DNA from 2 places in the Streptomyces sp. NPDC037271 genome. Region 2 is predicted to be linked to the other one. Evidence: riboswitches for the same ligand, from Rfam matches in the RefSeq annotation. Region 2 holds a riboswitch; the other holds the start of a gene.
What was found. A riboswitch is a leader RNA that binds a small molecule or an ion and turns the genes downstream of it on or off. The one in region 2 is predicted to bind thiamine pyrophosphate.

Region 1 (7,125 bases), on a different contig from region 2:
CCGGGCCGCCCCAGCAGCCGTGCCACGGCCACCGGCAGCGTCGGGTTGTCGGGCCGCGCGATGAACACGGTCGCCCCGAACTCCCCGAGCGACACCGCGAAGGCGAACCCGGCCGCGACCAGCAGCGCCCGCCGCACCATCGGCAGGTCGACCTCCCGCCACACCCGCCACGGCGACGCCCCGAGCACCGCCGCCGCCTCCCGCAGCCGTACGTCCACCGCCCGCAGCACCGGCAGCATGGTCCGTACGACGAACGGGACGCCGACCAGCGCCTGGGCGAGCGGCACGAGGATCCACGACGACCGCAGGTCCAGCGGGGGTTCGTCCAGGGCGATCAGGAACCCGAAGCCGACCGTCACGGCGGACACCCCGAGCGGCAGCATCAGCAGCGCGTCGAAGCCGCGTACGAAGCGGCCCGCGTCGCGGCGGGTGAGCGCGGCGGCGGCCAGCGCGCCGATCACCACGGCGATGGCGGTGGCGGCGACGGCGTACTGGAGGGAGTTGCCGATCGCCTCGATCGGCGGGACGAGGAAGGCGCCGCCGTCCTCGTGGGTCAACGCGCGGTAGTAGCCGAAGCCGGGTGCGCCCAGGGACCGCTGGACCAGCACGGCGAGCGGGAGCACCAGCAGCACGGCGACGGTGACCAGGACCCCGGCCAGCAGCGCCCACTGCCCGGCCCCGCGCGGCCGGCGCGCGGTCGTGCCCGCGTCGACCAGCCGCAGGGCCGTCTCCCGCCGCCGTACCGTCCAGGCGTGTACGGCGAGGACGGCGGCCACCGCGGCGAACTGGACCAAGGTCAGGACGGCGGCCGTGGACAGGTCGAAGATCTGGGAGGTCTGCCGGTAGATCTCCACCTCCAGGGTGGAGAAGGCGGGGCCGCCGAGGATCTGGACGACGCCGAAGGAGGTGAAGGTGAACAGGAACACCATCAGCGCGGCGGCGGCCACGGCGGGCGCGAGCGCGGGCAGCGTCACCTGCCGCCAGGCTTTCGGCCGCGACGCACCGAGCATCCGCGCGGCCTCCTCCTGCCGCGGGTCGAGCTGCGCCCACAGACCCCCGACGGTGCGTACGACGACGGCGTAGTTGAAGAAGACGTGCGCCAGGAGGATCGCCCACACGGTGGTGTCCAGCCGCAGACCCCACAGCTCGTCGAGCAGCCCGCCGCGCCCGACCAGCGCCAGGAACGCCGTACCGACGACGACCGTGGGCAGTACGAACGGCACGGTGACCACGGCCCGCAGCACCTGCTTGCCGGGGAAGTCGAAGCGGGCGAGGACGTACGCGCCGGGCAGGGCGATCAGCAGCGTGAGCGCGGTGGAGGCCAGCGCCTGCCAGGTGGTGAACCACAGCACGTGCCGGACGTCGGACTGCGCGAGCACGTCCGCGATCCGCCCGAACCGCCAGGATCCGTCGGTCTCCAGCCCGCGCGCGACGATCGCGGCGACGGGGTAGGCGAAGAACACCGCGAAGAACGCGACGGGCACGGCCATCAGGGCCAGCCGCGCCGCGTTCCCCGTGCGACGCCCGCGCTCGGCTACTTGAGTACGAGTGAGGTCCACGACTTGACCCACTGGTCGCGGTTGTCGGCGATCTTCGCCGGTTCCATGGTCTGCGGGTCCTCGGCCTGCGGCCCGAACTTCCGGAACGCCTCGGGGATCTGCGCGCCCTCCCGCACCGGGTAGACGAACATGTTCAGCGGCATGTCGTCCTGGAACTCCTTGCCGATCAGGAAGTCGAGGAGTGCCTTGCCGCCCTCGGGGTTCCCGGCGTTGCTCAGCAGACCCGCGTACTCGACCTGGCGGAAGCAGGTGCCGGTGGCGACGCCCGTCGGCGCGGTGGCCGGCTGCGGGTCGGCGTAGATGACCTCGGCGGGCGGGGACGAGGCGTAGGAGACGACGAGCGGACGGTCGCCCTCGGCCTTCTTGCCGCCGGACGAACCGGAGAACTCCTCGTTGTACGCCTGCTCCCAGCTGTCGACGACCTTGACGCCGTTCGCCTTCAGCTTCTTCCAGTAGTCCTGCCACCCCTCGTCGCCGTACTTCGCGGCGGTGCCGAGGAGGAAGCCGAGCCCGGGCGAGGAGCTGCCCGCGTTCTCGGTGACGAGCAGGTCCTTGTACTCGGGCTTGATCAGGTCGTCGAAGGAGTCCGGCGGCGTCAGCCCGTGCTCACTGAAGTACGCCTTGTCGTAGTTGACGCAGACGTCCCCGGTGTCGACGGGCGTGACCCGGTGCTTGTCCTGGTCGGTCCGGTACTCGGGGAGGACGAGGTCGGACCCCTTCGCCTCGTACGGCTGGAACAGCCCGTTGTCGAGCGCCCGGGACAGCAGCGTGTTGTCGACGCCGAAGAAGACGTCGCCCTGCGGGTTGTCCTTGGTGAGGATGGCCTTGTTCACGGCCTGCCCGGCGTCCCCGTCCTCCAGGACCCGGACCTTGTAGCCCGAGCTCTTCTCGAAGGCGGCGATGACGTCCTTCGACGCGGCCCACGAGTCGTGGCTGACGAGGGTCACGGTCCTGGAGTCGCCGGATCCCCGGCCGTCGTCGTCGGCCGACGATCCGCAGGCGGCCAGACCGCCGGCCATGCCGAGCCCGAGGGCCAGGGCGGTGGCCTTCCTGGTGATGCTCACTGAATTCCTCCTGGGTGACCAGGAGAAGACGCGGCCCCGCCCGGAACCCTGGCGAGGGTCCCGGGCAGGGCGCAACAGCTCGAGTGGTGACCGATCTCCCTACCCAGAATGACCTGGGCCAGGTTCGGAGGGTCTGCGGCCGGTGCCGCACTCTCAGCGCTGTGGCGCTCCCCTGTCGGAATATGAAGATGTACTTCCGTTTGAACTTCTGCACGAACTTCTGCATGAAACGTCGTACGACGATGTACGACGCCGGTCAGGTTACCGCTCGCTCGCGGCGAGCTGACCACACGCCCCGTCGATCTCCTGACCACGGGTGTCCCGGATCGTCACCGGCACACCGTGCGCCGCGATCGCCTCCACGAACGCCTTCTCGTCCTCGGGCCGCGACGCGGTCCACTTCGAGCCGGGCGTCGGGTTGAGCGGGATGAGGTTGACGTGCACGGGCCTGCCCTTGAGCAGCCGCCCGAGCCGGTCGCCGCGCCACGCCTGGTCGTTGATGTCCCGGATCAGCGCGTACTCGATCGACAGCCGGCGCCCGGACGTGGCCGCGTACTCGAACCCGGCGTCCAGCACCTCACGCACCTTCCAGCGCGTGTTGACGGGGACGAGGGTGTCCCGCAGCTCGTCGTCGGGCGCGTGCAGCGAGATGGCGAGGCGGCACTTGAAGCCCTCGCCGGTGAAGCGGTGGATGGCCGGGACGAGACCGACCGTCGAGACGGTGATGCCGCGCTGGGAGAGGCCCAGTCCGTCGGGCTCGGGGTCGGTGAGGCGGCGGATGGAACCGACGACGCGGTTGTAGTTGGCGAGGGGCTCGCCCATGCCCATGAACACGATGTTGCTGAGCCGGGCCGGTCCCCCCGGGACCTCGCCGTCCCGCAGGGCCCGCATGCCGTCCACGATCTGGTGCACGATCTCGGCGGTGGACAGGTTCCGGTCCAGGCCCGCCTGCCCCGTGGCGCAGAACGGGCAGTTCATGCCGCAGCCCGCCTGGGAACTGATGCACATGGTCACCCGGTCCGGGTAGCGCATGAGGACGGACTCGACGAGCGTCCCGTCGAACAGCTTCCACAGCGTCTTGCGCGTGCTGCCCTGGTCGGTCGACAGATGCCGCACGACCGTCATCAGCTCGGGCAGCAGAGCTTCCTGGAGCCCCCGGCGCGAGCCGGCCGGGATGTCGGTCCACTGCTCGGGGTCGTGCGCGTACCGCGCGAAGTAGTGCTGCGAGAGCTGCTTGGCGCGGAACGGCTTCTCGCCGATCGCGGCGACGGCCTCCTTGCGCTCGGCGGGCGTGAGGTCGGCGAGGTGCCGCGGTGGCCGCTTCGCTCCGCGGGGTGCGGCGAAGGTGAGCTCACCTGGGGCGGGACGGGCCACGGTCGGACAACTCCTCAAAACGACGGGCCTCGGCGAATCCCCGCTCACGCGGGGACGACGGCAGCCATGCCGAAGCCAGGAGACCTCACCGGACTGTCCCCGCGTCGGCGGGGACACACGAAAGGGCCCGCAGCAGCGCGGGCCCTTCCAGACTACCTGAAGCCTGTCAACCCGATCCGACGAAGATCACCAGCAGCAGCCACACCACCGGCGCCGTGGGCAGCAGCGAGTCCAGGCGGTCCATGATGCCGCCGTGGCCCGGGAGCAGCGTGCCCATGTCCTTGATGCCGAGGTCCCGCTTGATCATGGACTCGCCGAGGTCGCCCAGCGTGGCGCTGACGGCGACCGCGAGGCCGAGCAGCAGACCCTGCCACCAGGTGCCGCCGTCGATCACGAACTGCATGCACAGCGCGCCGGCCGCCATCGCGAACGCCACCGCTCCGAGCAGGCCCTCCCGGGTCTTGCCGGGGCTGATGCGCGGGGCGAGCTTGGTCCTGCCGAAGCGCCAGCCGACGGCATAGGCGCCGGTGTCGCTGACGACCGTCAGCACCAGGAAGACCAGCACGCGCCGCGCGCCGTCGTCGGCCATGAGCATCATCGTGACGAACGTCGCCAGGAAGGGCACGTAGAACGCCGCGAAGAGGCCCGCGGTGACGTCCTTGAGGTAGCCCTCCGGCGGCTCGGTCATCCGCCACACGAGGACCGCGAGGGCGGTGAGCGCCATGGCGACCCACGCGCCTTCGGCGCCCCGCACATACCCGGCGACCACCATCGCCGCGCCACCGACCGCGAGCGGCACGAGGGGCGCCTTGATGCCCTTGCGCTCCTGGAGCCGCTTGGTCAGCTCCCACAGGCCCACCACGACGGCGACCGCGACCACGCCGACGAAGACGGCCTTGACGACGAACAGCGAGGCGACGATCACCGCGCCGAGCCCGAGGCCGACCCCTATCGCGGCACCCAGGTCGCGCCCCGCGCTCTTCTTCTGCGGCTGGGGCCGGTGCTGCGCCGGCTGGGGGGCGTCGGGCATGGGCTCCGGATTCTGCGGCACCGCCGCATACGGCTGCGCCGACGGATTCTCGCCGCGATACGGATCGTCGCGGAACGGCTCGTCTCGGAACAAGGGGCCGCTCAGCCGAGCGGCCCCTTGTTCGTCATCCTGGTCTCCGCCGTGTTCGGGTACGTCGGGCACGATGGGCATGGGGCGAGTCTGCTGCGCGTAGTGCGCATCGTACGCGGGACCCGCCGGGGCAGCGCCCTGGACAGGTCCCTGGTCGGACGGCCCCCAGTACCCGGCTTGTGGCGGCGCTCCCCAGGAAGAGTCGTTCATCAGACCTCGAGCAGCTCGGCTTCCTTGTGCTTGAGGAGCTCGTCCACCTGGGCGACGTACTTGGCGGTGGTGTCGTCGAGCTCCTTCTCCGCACGGCGGCCCTCGTCCTCGCCGACCTCGCCGTCCTTGACCATCTTGTCGATGGTGTCCTTGGCCTTGCGGCGCACGGAGCGGATGGAGACCTTGGCGTCCTCGGCCTTGCTCTTGGCGACCTTGATGTAGTCGCGGCGGCGCTCCTCGGTGAGCTCGGGGAACACCACCCGGATGATGTTGCCGTCGTTGCTGGGGTTGACGCCCAGGTCGGAGTCGCGGATCGCCTGTTCGATGTTGCGCAGGGCGCTCTTGTCGAAGGGGGTCACCACGGCCATGCGCGGCTCCGGCACGGAGAACGAGGCCAGCTGGTTGATCGGCGTCAGCGCGCCGTAGTAGTCGGCCACGATCTTGTTGAACATCGCCGGGTGCGCACGGCCGGTGCGGATCGCGGCGAAGTCCTCCTTGGCGACCACGACGGCCTTCTCCATCTTCTCCTCGGCCTCGAGGAGGGTCTCTTCGATCACCACTTGCTCCTGCGTGTCTTGAGTAGGCCCGGCTGCGGTTCCCTGTCGGGGGTGCGGCCGGCTGCGTCGCGTTCTTCCTGCACGGTTCCCGACCGGCGGGACATTGTCCATCCCCCGGCCCGGCCCCGTCCCGTCCGTCCCCCGGACAGGTGGCGTCCGCGGACAGGGGGTGGTACTCCGGTCAGTCCCGGCTGCCTTGGTCACCCACAAGCGTGCCGATCTTCTCACCCTTGACGGCGCGGGCGATATTGCCCTCCTTCAGAAGCTCGAAGACCACGATCGGGAGGCTGTTGTCGCGGCAGAGCGTGACGGCCGTCGCGTCGGCGACCTTCAGGTCCCGGGTGATGACCTCGCCGTAACCCAGCGCGTCGAACTTGACGGCGTCGGGGTTGGTCTTCGGGTCGGAGTCGTAGACCCCGTCCACACCGTTCTTGCCCATGAGCAGGGCCTCGGCGTCGATCTCGAGGGCGCGCTGGGCGGCGGTGGTGTCGGTGGAGAAGTAGGGCATGCCCATACCGGCGCCGAAGATGACCACGCGGCCCTTCTCCAGGTGGCGCACGGCGCGCAGCGGGATGTACGGCTCGGCGACCTGGCCCATGGTGATGGCGGTCTGCACGCGGCAGTCGACGCCCTCCTTCTCCAGGAAGTCCTGGAGGGCCAGGCAGTTCATCACGGTGCCGAGCATGCCCATGTAGTCGGAGCGGGCGCGGTCCATGCCGCGCACCTGCAGCTCGGCGCCACGGAAGAAGTTGCCCCCGCCGATGACGATCGCGACCTGCGCGCCGTCCCGTACGACGGCCGCGATCTCGCGGGCGATGGCGTGCACCACGTCGGGGTCGACGCCCAGGCCCCCACCGCCGGAGAAGGCCTCTCCGGACAGCTTCAGCATGAAGCGGCCGCGTACTTTGCCGTCGTCGCTCTTCTCGGCCTTGGTGGTCATGGAGATCTCGCCTCTTTTACGTGGGTCACACACACGAAGAAGGCCACTGCCGGTGGGGGCGTGTTTCGCATCCCATACGCGGCAATGGCCTCCTCGTCAGATCTGCTGTCGCCCGCCGCCACGCGCGCGTACGCAACGGCGTAGGCGAACGGCGTCGGCGACTGCTGTCGACCCTACCGGGGTCGCGCGTCCGTCGCGGTACGGACTCAGATGCCGACCTTGATGCGCGAGAAGCGCTTCAGGGTGACGCCGGCCTCGTCCAGAACCTTCTGGACGGACTTCTTGTTGTCGAGCGCGTAGG
Region 2 (7,125 bases):
GCGGGTGCATCTCGGGGAACGCCGCGACGCCGACGCAGAAGTCGCCCGACTCCTTGATGAGCCGGACCAGTTCGGCCGCGTAGGTCAGGCCCTGCGGGTGCGGGACCCAGTCGGCCGTGGGGTCGCCGGGCGGGTCGCCGCGCACGGCCAGCATGTTGCGGATCCCGGCGTCGGCGTACTGGCCGATGATGTTGCGCAGTTCGGCGACGGAGTGGTCGACGGCGGTGAGGTGGGCCACGGGGGTCAGCGTGGTGTCGGCGACGATCTGCTGGGTCTCCTTGACCGTCCCCGCGCGCGTGGACCCGCCGGCGCCGTAGGTCACGGAGACGAAGTCCGGCGCGACCGCCTCCACCCGCCTCAGCGCGCTCCACAGGTTCTTCTCGCCCTTGGCCGTCTTCGGCGCGGAGAACTCGAACGAGTACGTCGTCTTGCCGGACGCGAGCATGTCGCGCACGGTGCGTGCGCGATCAGTCCTGGTGGATGCGGTTCCGAGGGCCATACGGGCAGGTTAGCCAGGGGGCGGCGGTCGCCCAACCGGATGCAGGGTATTTGTCCGTATTGTCGATTTGTTGTCCACCCCTTGGACATACTCGCCGGACACATGCCTCCGGCTCCCCCGGCCACACCGACCCACCGACCCACCGACCCACCGACCCACCGACCGCCGGCCACGCCGACGCGAGCCCTATGCCTGCCGCAGTCGCTTCGCGAACTCGGCGGCCGCCGCGCCCGGGTCGTCCGCCGCGGTGATCGCGCGGACGACGACGACGCGCCGGGCACCGGCCTCCAGCACCTCGTCGAGGTTGCCGAGGTCGATGCCGCCGATGGCGAACCAGGGGCGCTCGGTGCCGAGGGACGCCGTGTGACGGACCAGGCCGAGTCCGGGTGCGTGGCGGCCGGGCTTGGTGGGGGTCGGCCAGCACGGGCCGGTGCAGAAGTAGTCCACGCCGTCCTGGACGGCGGCAGCGGCGGCCTCGGACTCGGCGTGCGTGGAACGGCCGACGAGGACGTCGTCGCCGAGGATCGCCCGGGCGGCGGGCACCGGGAGGTCGCCCTGCCCGAGGTGCAGCACGTCGGCGCGGGCCGCGTGGGCGACGTCCGCCCGGTCGTTCACCGCGAGGAGCTTGCCGTGGCGGGCGCAGGCGTCGGCGAAGACCTCGAGGTGTTCCAGCTCCTCCCCGGCCTCCATGCCCTTGTCACGCAGTTGCACGATGTCGACGCCGCCGGCCAGCACCGCGTCCAGGAACTCGGGCAGGTCGCCCTGGTCGCGGCGGGCGTCCGTGCACAGGTAGAGCCTGGCGTCGGCGAGCCGGGCGCGGGCGGTGGCGTCGGTGTCGGGCATGCGGGTTCCCCCAGGTCGGCAGGTCGGCAGGTCGGTGGCGTGGGCCGCGTGGGCCGCACGGCTCTGGCACACGGGCCGCGGTGGCGACGCGGCCCGTGCGGAGAACAGGTGCTCGGGCAGCACGCGGCCCGTGCGCGAACGGATGCACGGCAGCACACGGCCCGTGCGTCGAACGGTACTGCGGGCAGCACACGGCCCGTGGGGCATGGGGCGTGCCGGGCCACGGCCCCGGCGTGCGGGCCGCGTGCCGGCACGCCGGGCAGCGGGTGTCAGGTCAGACGGCGAGCGCCTGGGCGCGGCGCTTCACCTCCGTGCCGCGGTTCTCGCTCAGCGCCTGCGCGGGGGTGCCGGGCAGGGTCTCGTCGGGCGTGAAGAGCCACTCCAGCATCTCCTCGGCCGTGAAACCGTCGTCCCGCAGCAGCGTCAGGGTCCCGACCAGGCCCTTGACGACCTTGTCCTCGTCGATGAAGGCCGCGGGGATGTGCAGCGCGCGGTTCTCACCGCGGCGTACGGCGATGAGCTGGCCTTCCTTGATCAGCTGGCGTACGCGGGTCACCTCGACACCGAGCATCTCGGCGATGTCGGGGACGGTGAGCCAGGCAGGCACGAGAGCATCGATCTTTGCGTCAATCTCGGTCACAGCTCCAGCCTGCCATCTGGCACTGACAGTCGGAAACCGGACCCGTCCGACCCCGGCCGGCGAACCGGGCCCACGCCCCGGGCCGGCGAACCGGACCGGGAGCGCGGACGGCGGGAGAACCCGGACGGGAGGCCTACGCCGTCGCCGCCTTGAGCGGCCTCGCCGGATCGGCCAGCAGCCGCGGGTCCATCGTCGTGCCCGCCTGGATCAGGCGTTTGCCCTGGGCGAGGTCCCGGGGGCGGCCCACCGCCAGCAGGGCGACCAGGCGGTCCTCGCGCAGCCAGCAGACCGTCCAGGCGGGCCCCGAGGGGTCGCCGCGCCACAGGGTGCGGTCGGCGGCCGTGTGGTGACCGGCGTACTGGACGAAGCGGCCGAACTGCTCGGACCAGAAGTACGGCACCGGGTCGTAGGCCGCCGGGGGCTCGTCGGTGGCGGCGCCGACGATGTTGGCGGCGACCGTGCGCGGGCCCTGGAGGGCGTTGTCCCAGTGGTGCACGAGCAGCCGCTCGCCGTAGCGTCGGGAGGGGAAGGAGGCGCAGTCGCCGACCGCGTAGACGTCCGGCGCCGAAGTGCGCAGGCGGTCGTCGGCCAGAACCTCCCCGTGCGCGCCGAGGCCGATCCCGGAGCCGGCGAGCCACGTGGTGGCGGGCCGGGCGCCGATGCCGACGACGACCGCGCCCGCGGGCAGCCGTGAGCCGTCGTCGAGGACCACCTGGCCGGGCTCCCCGGGGGCACCGGGCTCGACGCGCTCCACGCGCGCGTGCGTGCGCAGTACGGCGCCCGCACCGGCGTACCAGTCCGCCATCCTCGCGGCGACCTCGTCGGGCAGCACACCGGCGAGGGGCCGGTCGGCGGCCTCCACGACGGTCACCGCGCAGCCCGCCTCACGCGCGGCGGTGGCGAACTCGGCGCCGATCCAGCCCGCGCCGACGACCACGATGTCGTGCTGCCGGGCGAGCACCGGGCGCAGCCGTTCGGCGTCGTCCAGGGTGCGCAGCAGGTGCACGCCGGGCACGCCCTCCGCGCCGGGGAGCCGGATCGGTTCGGCGCCGGTCGCGAGGACGAGGACGTCGTACGGCACGGGCCCCGCGGAGGTGTCGAGGACGTGCGCTCCGGGGCGGACGCCCAGGGCCTCGCAGCCGAGCCGCAGGGTGATGCCGAGCGCCTCGAAGTCGACGTCGAAGGCGGAGCCCTCGGCCGTGCCGAGCAGGACGGCCTTGGACAACGGGGGGCGGTCGTACGGCTGGTGCGGCTCCGCGCCGATCAGCGTCACGGCGCCGGTGAAGCCCTGCTCCCGCAGGGCGACGGCGGTCTGCACCCCCGCCATGCCCGCACCCACGACGACCACGCGGCGCTCCGCGTCCGCTCCCCGTTCCCGGGTCTGCTCCTGCGTCTGCTCGCTCACCTGATCACCTTAGACACCCGGCGGCTCGCCGGTCAGTGCCCGTGCGCGGTGACCTGCTCCACAACGCTCGTCCCGCTGCCCCGCTGCGACTCCCACTCCCAGGTCTCCTCCAGGCGCACCCGCCCGTCCGGCAGCTCGACGACGGTCGACACGCAGTGGCCCGACGACGTGCTGCGGTCGGTCTTGAGCTGCACGTAACGGAAGTCGAGACGGTCGCCCTCCCTGCTTCCCACCAGGCGGCCGCGGACGACGTCGCCGCCCGCGTACTCGGCCCATACGGCGCCGTCCTCCTCGTGATACGTGAAGCGGGTGCGCGTGCCCACCTGGCCGGGCGCCTGGTCGGCGACGGGGGCGAGGACGAGACCGTCGAGTGAACGTGCCATGGGAGGAGGCTCCCTTACGAGTGCGGTGCGCTGCGGGCTAGGGTGGCCAACGTAAAGCACTCGCGGGAGCCCGGACGCACCGGGCTGAGAGGGAGGCTGGCGGCCTCCGACCGTACGAACCTGATCCGGGTCATGCCGGCGAAGGGAGGGGCTGGACGCCCATGTCGTCTCCGCCACACACGTCGTCACGTACCCCCGACGTCCTCGTCGTCGGGGGCGGGATCATCGGCCTGGTCACGGCCTGGCGGGCCGCGCAGCGCGGGCTCGTCACGGCGCTCGTGGACCCGGAACCGGGCGGTGGCGCCGCCCAGGTGGCGGCCGGGATGCTGGCCGCCGTCACGGAACTGCACTACGGCGAGCAGACGCTGCTCGCCCTGAACCTCGCCTCCGCCCGCCGGTACCCGGACTTCGCGGCGGAGCTGGCCGACCTCACCGGCCACGACCTCGGTTACCGCAGGTGCGGCACCCTCGCCGTCGCCCTGGACGCCGACGACCGCGCCCACCTGCGGGAACTGCACGCGCTCCAGCAGCGCTCGGGCCTGGAGTCCGAGTGGCTGCCGGGGCGCGAGTGCCGGCGTCTGGAGCCGATGCTCGCGCCCGGTGTGCGCGGCGGGCTCCGGGTGGACGGCGACCATCAGATCGACCCCCGGCGCCTCGCCGGCGCGCTCGTGGCCGCCTGCGAACGCGCGGGCGTCGTCTTCCACCGGGTGTGGGCCGACCGGCTCACCGTCGGGCGCGGCGGCGCACGCGCCACGGGCGTCGTCACGGCGGACGGCACCGCGCTGGAGGCCGGGCGGGTGGTGCTGGCCGGGGGCAGCATGAGCGGGCGGCTCACGGGCGTACCGGACGACGTGCTGCCGCCGGTGCGGCCGGTGAAGGGGCAGGTCCTGCGGCTGACGATGCCGCGGACGCACGGGCCGCTGCTGAACCGGACGGTGCGCGCCGTGGTGCGCGGCAACCACGTCTACCTGGTGCCCCGGGAGAGCGGCGAGCTGGTCGTCGGCGCCACCAGTGAGGAACTGGGCTGGGACACGACGGTCACCGCGGGCGGCGTGTACGAGCTGCTGCGCGACGCCCACGAGCTGGTACCCGGCATCACCGAGCTGCCCCTGGCGGAGACCCGGGCGGGTCTGCGCCCCGGCTCCCCGGACAACGCCCCGCTACTCGGCCCGACCGCTCTGGACGGCCTGCTGCTGGCCACCGGCCACCACCGCAACGGTGTCCTGCTCACCCCGGTCACCGGCGACGTCATGGCGGACGTCCTGACCACCGGGGAGCTGCCGGCCGAGGCCCGCCCCTTCACCCCCCGGCGCTTCGGCGCCGCCCCCGCACTCCCGGAACTCTCGGAGCAGCCCGCATGAACATCTCCGTCAACGGCGAGCCGCGCGAGGTGGCTCCCGGCACCGCCCTGGACACCCTGGTGGGCACGCTCACCGCGGCGCCGTCCGGGGTGGCCGCCGCCCTCAACGAAACCGTCGTCCCGCGCGCGCGGTGGTCCGCCACCGCGCTGGCCGACGGCGACCGCGTCGAAGTCCTCACCGCCGTCCAAGGAGGCTGACCATGGCCGACGATCCGTTCGTCCTCGGCGGTACGGCCTACGGGTCCCGCCTGATCATGGGCACCGGCGGGGCGCCCAGCCTCGACGTCCTGGAGCGGGCGCTGGTGGCGGCCGGGACGGAGCTGACGACCGTCGCGATGCGGCGGGTGAACGCCTCGGTGCACGGGTCCGTGCTGTCGGTGCTGGAGAAGCTCGGCATCCGGGTGCTGCCGAACACGGCCGGCTGCTTCACCGCCGGGGAGGCCGTCCTCACCGCCCGGCTCGCGCGCGAGGCCCTCGGCACGGACCTGGTCAAGCTGGAGGTCATCGCCGACGAGCGCACCCTGCTGCCCGACCCGATCGAGCTCCTGGACGCGGCGGAGACGCTGGTCGACGACGGGTTCACGGTGCTGCCGTACACGAACGACGACCCGGTCCTCGCACGCAAGCTGGAGGACGTCGGGTGCGCCGCGATCATGCCGCTCGGCTCGCCGATCGGGTCGGGGCTCGGCATCCGCAACCCGCACAACTTCGAGCTGATCGTGGAGCACGCGCGCGTGCCGGTGATTCTGGACGCGGGGGCCGGTACGACGTCGGACGTGGCGCTGGCGATGGAGCTGGGGTGCGCGGGTGTGATGCTCGCCTCGGCGGTGACGCGGGCGCAGGAGCCGGTGCTGATGGCGGAGGGGATGCGGTGCGCGGTGGAGGCGGGGCGGTTGGCCCGGCGGGCCGGGCGGATCCCGCGGCGGCGTTTCGCGCAGGCGTCGTCTCCCTCGGAGGGCCTGGCCGTCCTGGACCCTGAGCGGCCCGCTTTCCAGTGACCCGGTGCTGACCTGCCGTTTCGTCTCCGTCCGGCGCACCACCCGTTTCCCGTCGCGCAAGGGCGGGGGGTTCCGCCCTCGGGGTCCGTCGCCGTCCGGGGCCTGCCGTGCGCGGGCATGGGCCCGGCTCCGCGTCGGGCACGTCACAGATGGGCTGCAGTACCGCCCCCGCTGCTCGGCGGCGGCGCCGGGTGTCCGTGGTGACTCGTAGACTCGCCTGCGTGGACACGACCCTTCAGGACCCTCTCGTCGGGCAGGTGCTCGACGGCCGGTACCGCGTCGAGGCGCGGATCGCGGTGGGCGGGATGGCCACGGTCTACCGGGCCGTGGACACCCGCCTGGACCGCGTGCTCGCGCTGAAGGTGATGCACCCGACGCTCGCGGCCGACGCCACCTTCGTGGAGCGGTTCATCCGCGAGGCGAAGTCGGTGGCCCGCCTCGACCACCCCAATGTCGTACAGGTGTTCGACCAAGGGGCCGAGGGAGCGTACGTCTACCTGGCCATGGAGTACATCGCCGGCTGCACCCTGCGCGACGTGCTGCGCGAGCGCGGGGCGCTGCGGCCGCGGGCCGCGCTGGACATCCTGGAGCCGGTGCTGGCCGCGCTGGGCGCCGCGCACCGGGCCGGGTTCGTGCACCGGGACATGAAGCCGGAGAACGTGCTGATAGGGGACGACGGCCGGGTCAAGGTCGCCGACTTCGGACTGGTCCGGGCCGTCGACACGGTCACCAGCACCACCGGAGCCGTCCTCGGCACCGTCTCCTACCTGGCGCCCGAGCAGATCGAGCACGGCGCCGCCGATCCGAGGGTCGACGTGTACGCGTGCGGCGTGGTGCTGCACGAGATGCTGACCGGCGCCAAGCCTCACGAGGGGGATTCCCCCGCCCAGGTGCTCTACAAGCATCTGCACGAGGACGTGCCGCCGCCGTCGGCCGCCGTGCCGGGGATGGCGTACGAGCTGGACGAGCTGGTCGCCTCGGCGACCGCCCGCAACCC

Region 1: linked by a shared signal. The riboswitch ahead of ACZ7G3_RS32410 (thiamine ABC transporter substrate-binding protein) and the one ahead of thiO (glycine oxidase ThiO) in region 2 are both predicted to bind thiamine pyrophosphate.

What each region holds. Positions count from the first base shown of each region.
Region 1 covers NZ_JBVJVN010000030.1:34,740-41,864, reverse strand. Annotated here, with positions in the region: gene ACZ7G3_RS32415 (ABC transporter permease) at 1-1,490, opposite strand, end outside; gene ACZ7G3_RS32410 (thiamine ABC transporter substrate-binding protein) at 1,535-2,623, opposite strand; TPP riboswitch at 2,702-2,807, opposite strand; gene rlmN (dual-specificity RNA methyltransferase RlmN) at 2,885-3,997, opposite strand; gene ACZ7G3_RS32400 (phosphatidate cytidylyltransferase) at 4,164-5,327, opposite strand; gene frr (ribosome recycling factor) at 5,327-5,884, opposite strand; gene pyrH (UMP kinase) at 6,066-6,824, opposite strand; gene tsf (translation elongation factor Ts) at 7,031-7,125, opposite strand, start outside.
Region 2 covers NZ_JBVJVN010000004.1:50,698-57,822, reverse strand. Annotated here, with positions in the region: gene metF (methylenetetrahydrofolate reductase [NAD(P)H]) at 1-499, opposite strand, end outside; gene thiE (thiamine phosphate synthase) at 686-1,342, opposite strand; gene ACZ7G3_RS10100 (Rv2175c family DNA-binding protein) at 1,617-1,982, opposite strand; gene ACZ7G3_RS10095 (NAD(P)/FAD-dependent oxidoreductase) at 2,116-3,330, opposite strand; gene ACZ7G3_RS10090 (avidin-fold protein) at 3,420-3,770, opposite strand; TPP riboswitch at 3,823-3,934, shown strand; gene thiO (glycine oxidase ThiO) at 3,932-5,131, shown strand; gene thiS (sulfur carrier protein ThiS) at 5,128-5,328, shown strand; gene ACZ7G3_RS10075 (thiazole synthase) at 5,331-6,128, shown strand; gene pknB (Stk1 family PASTA domain-containing Ser/Thr kinase) at 6,350-7,125, shown strand, end outside.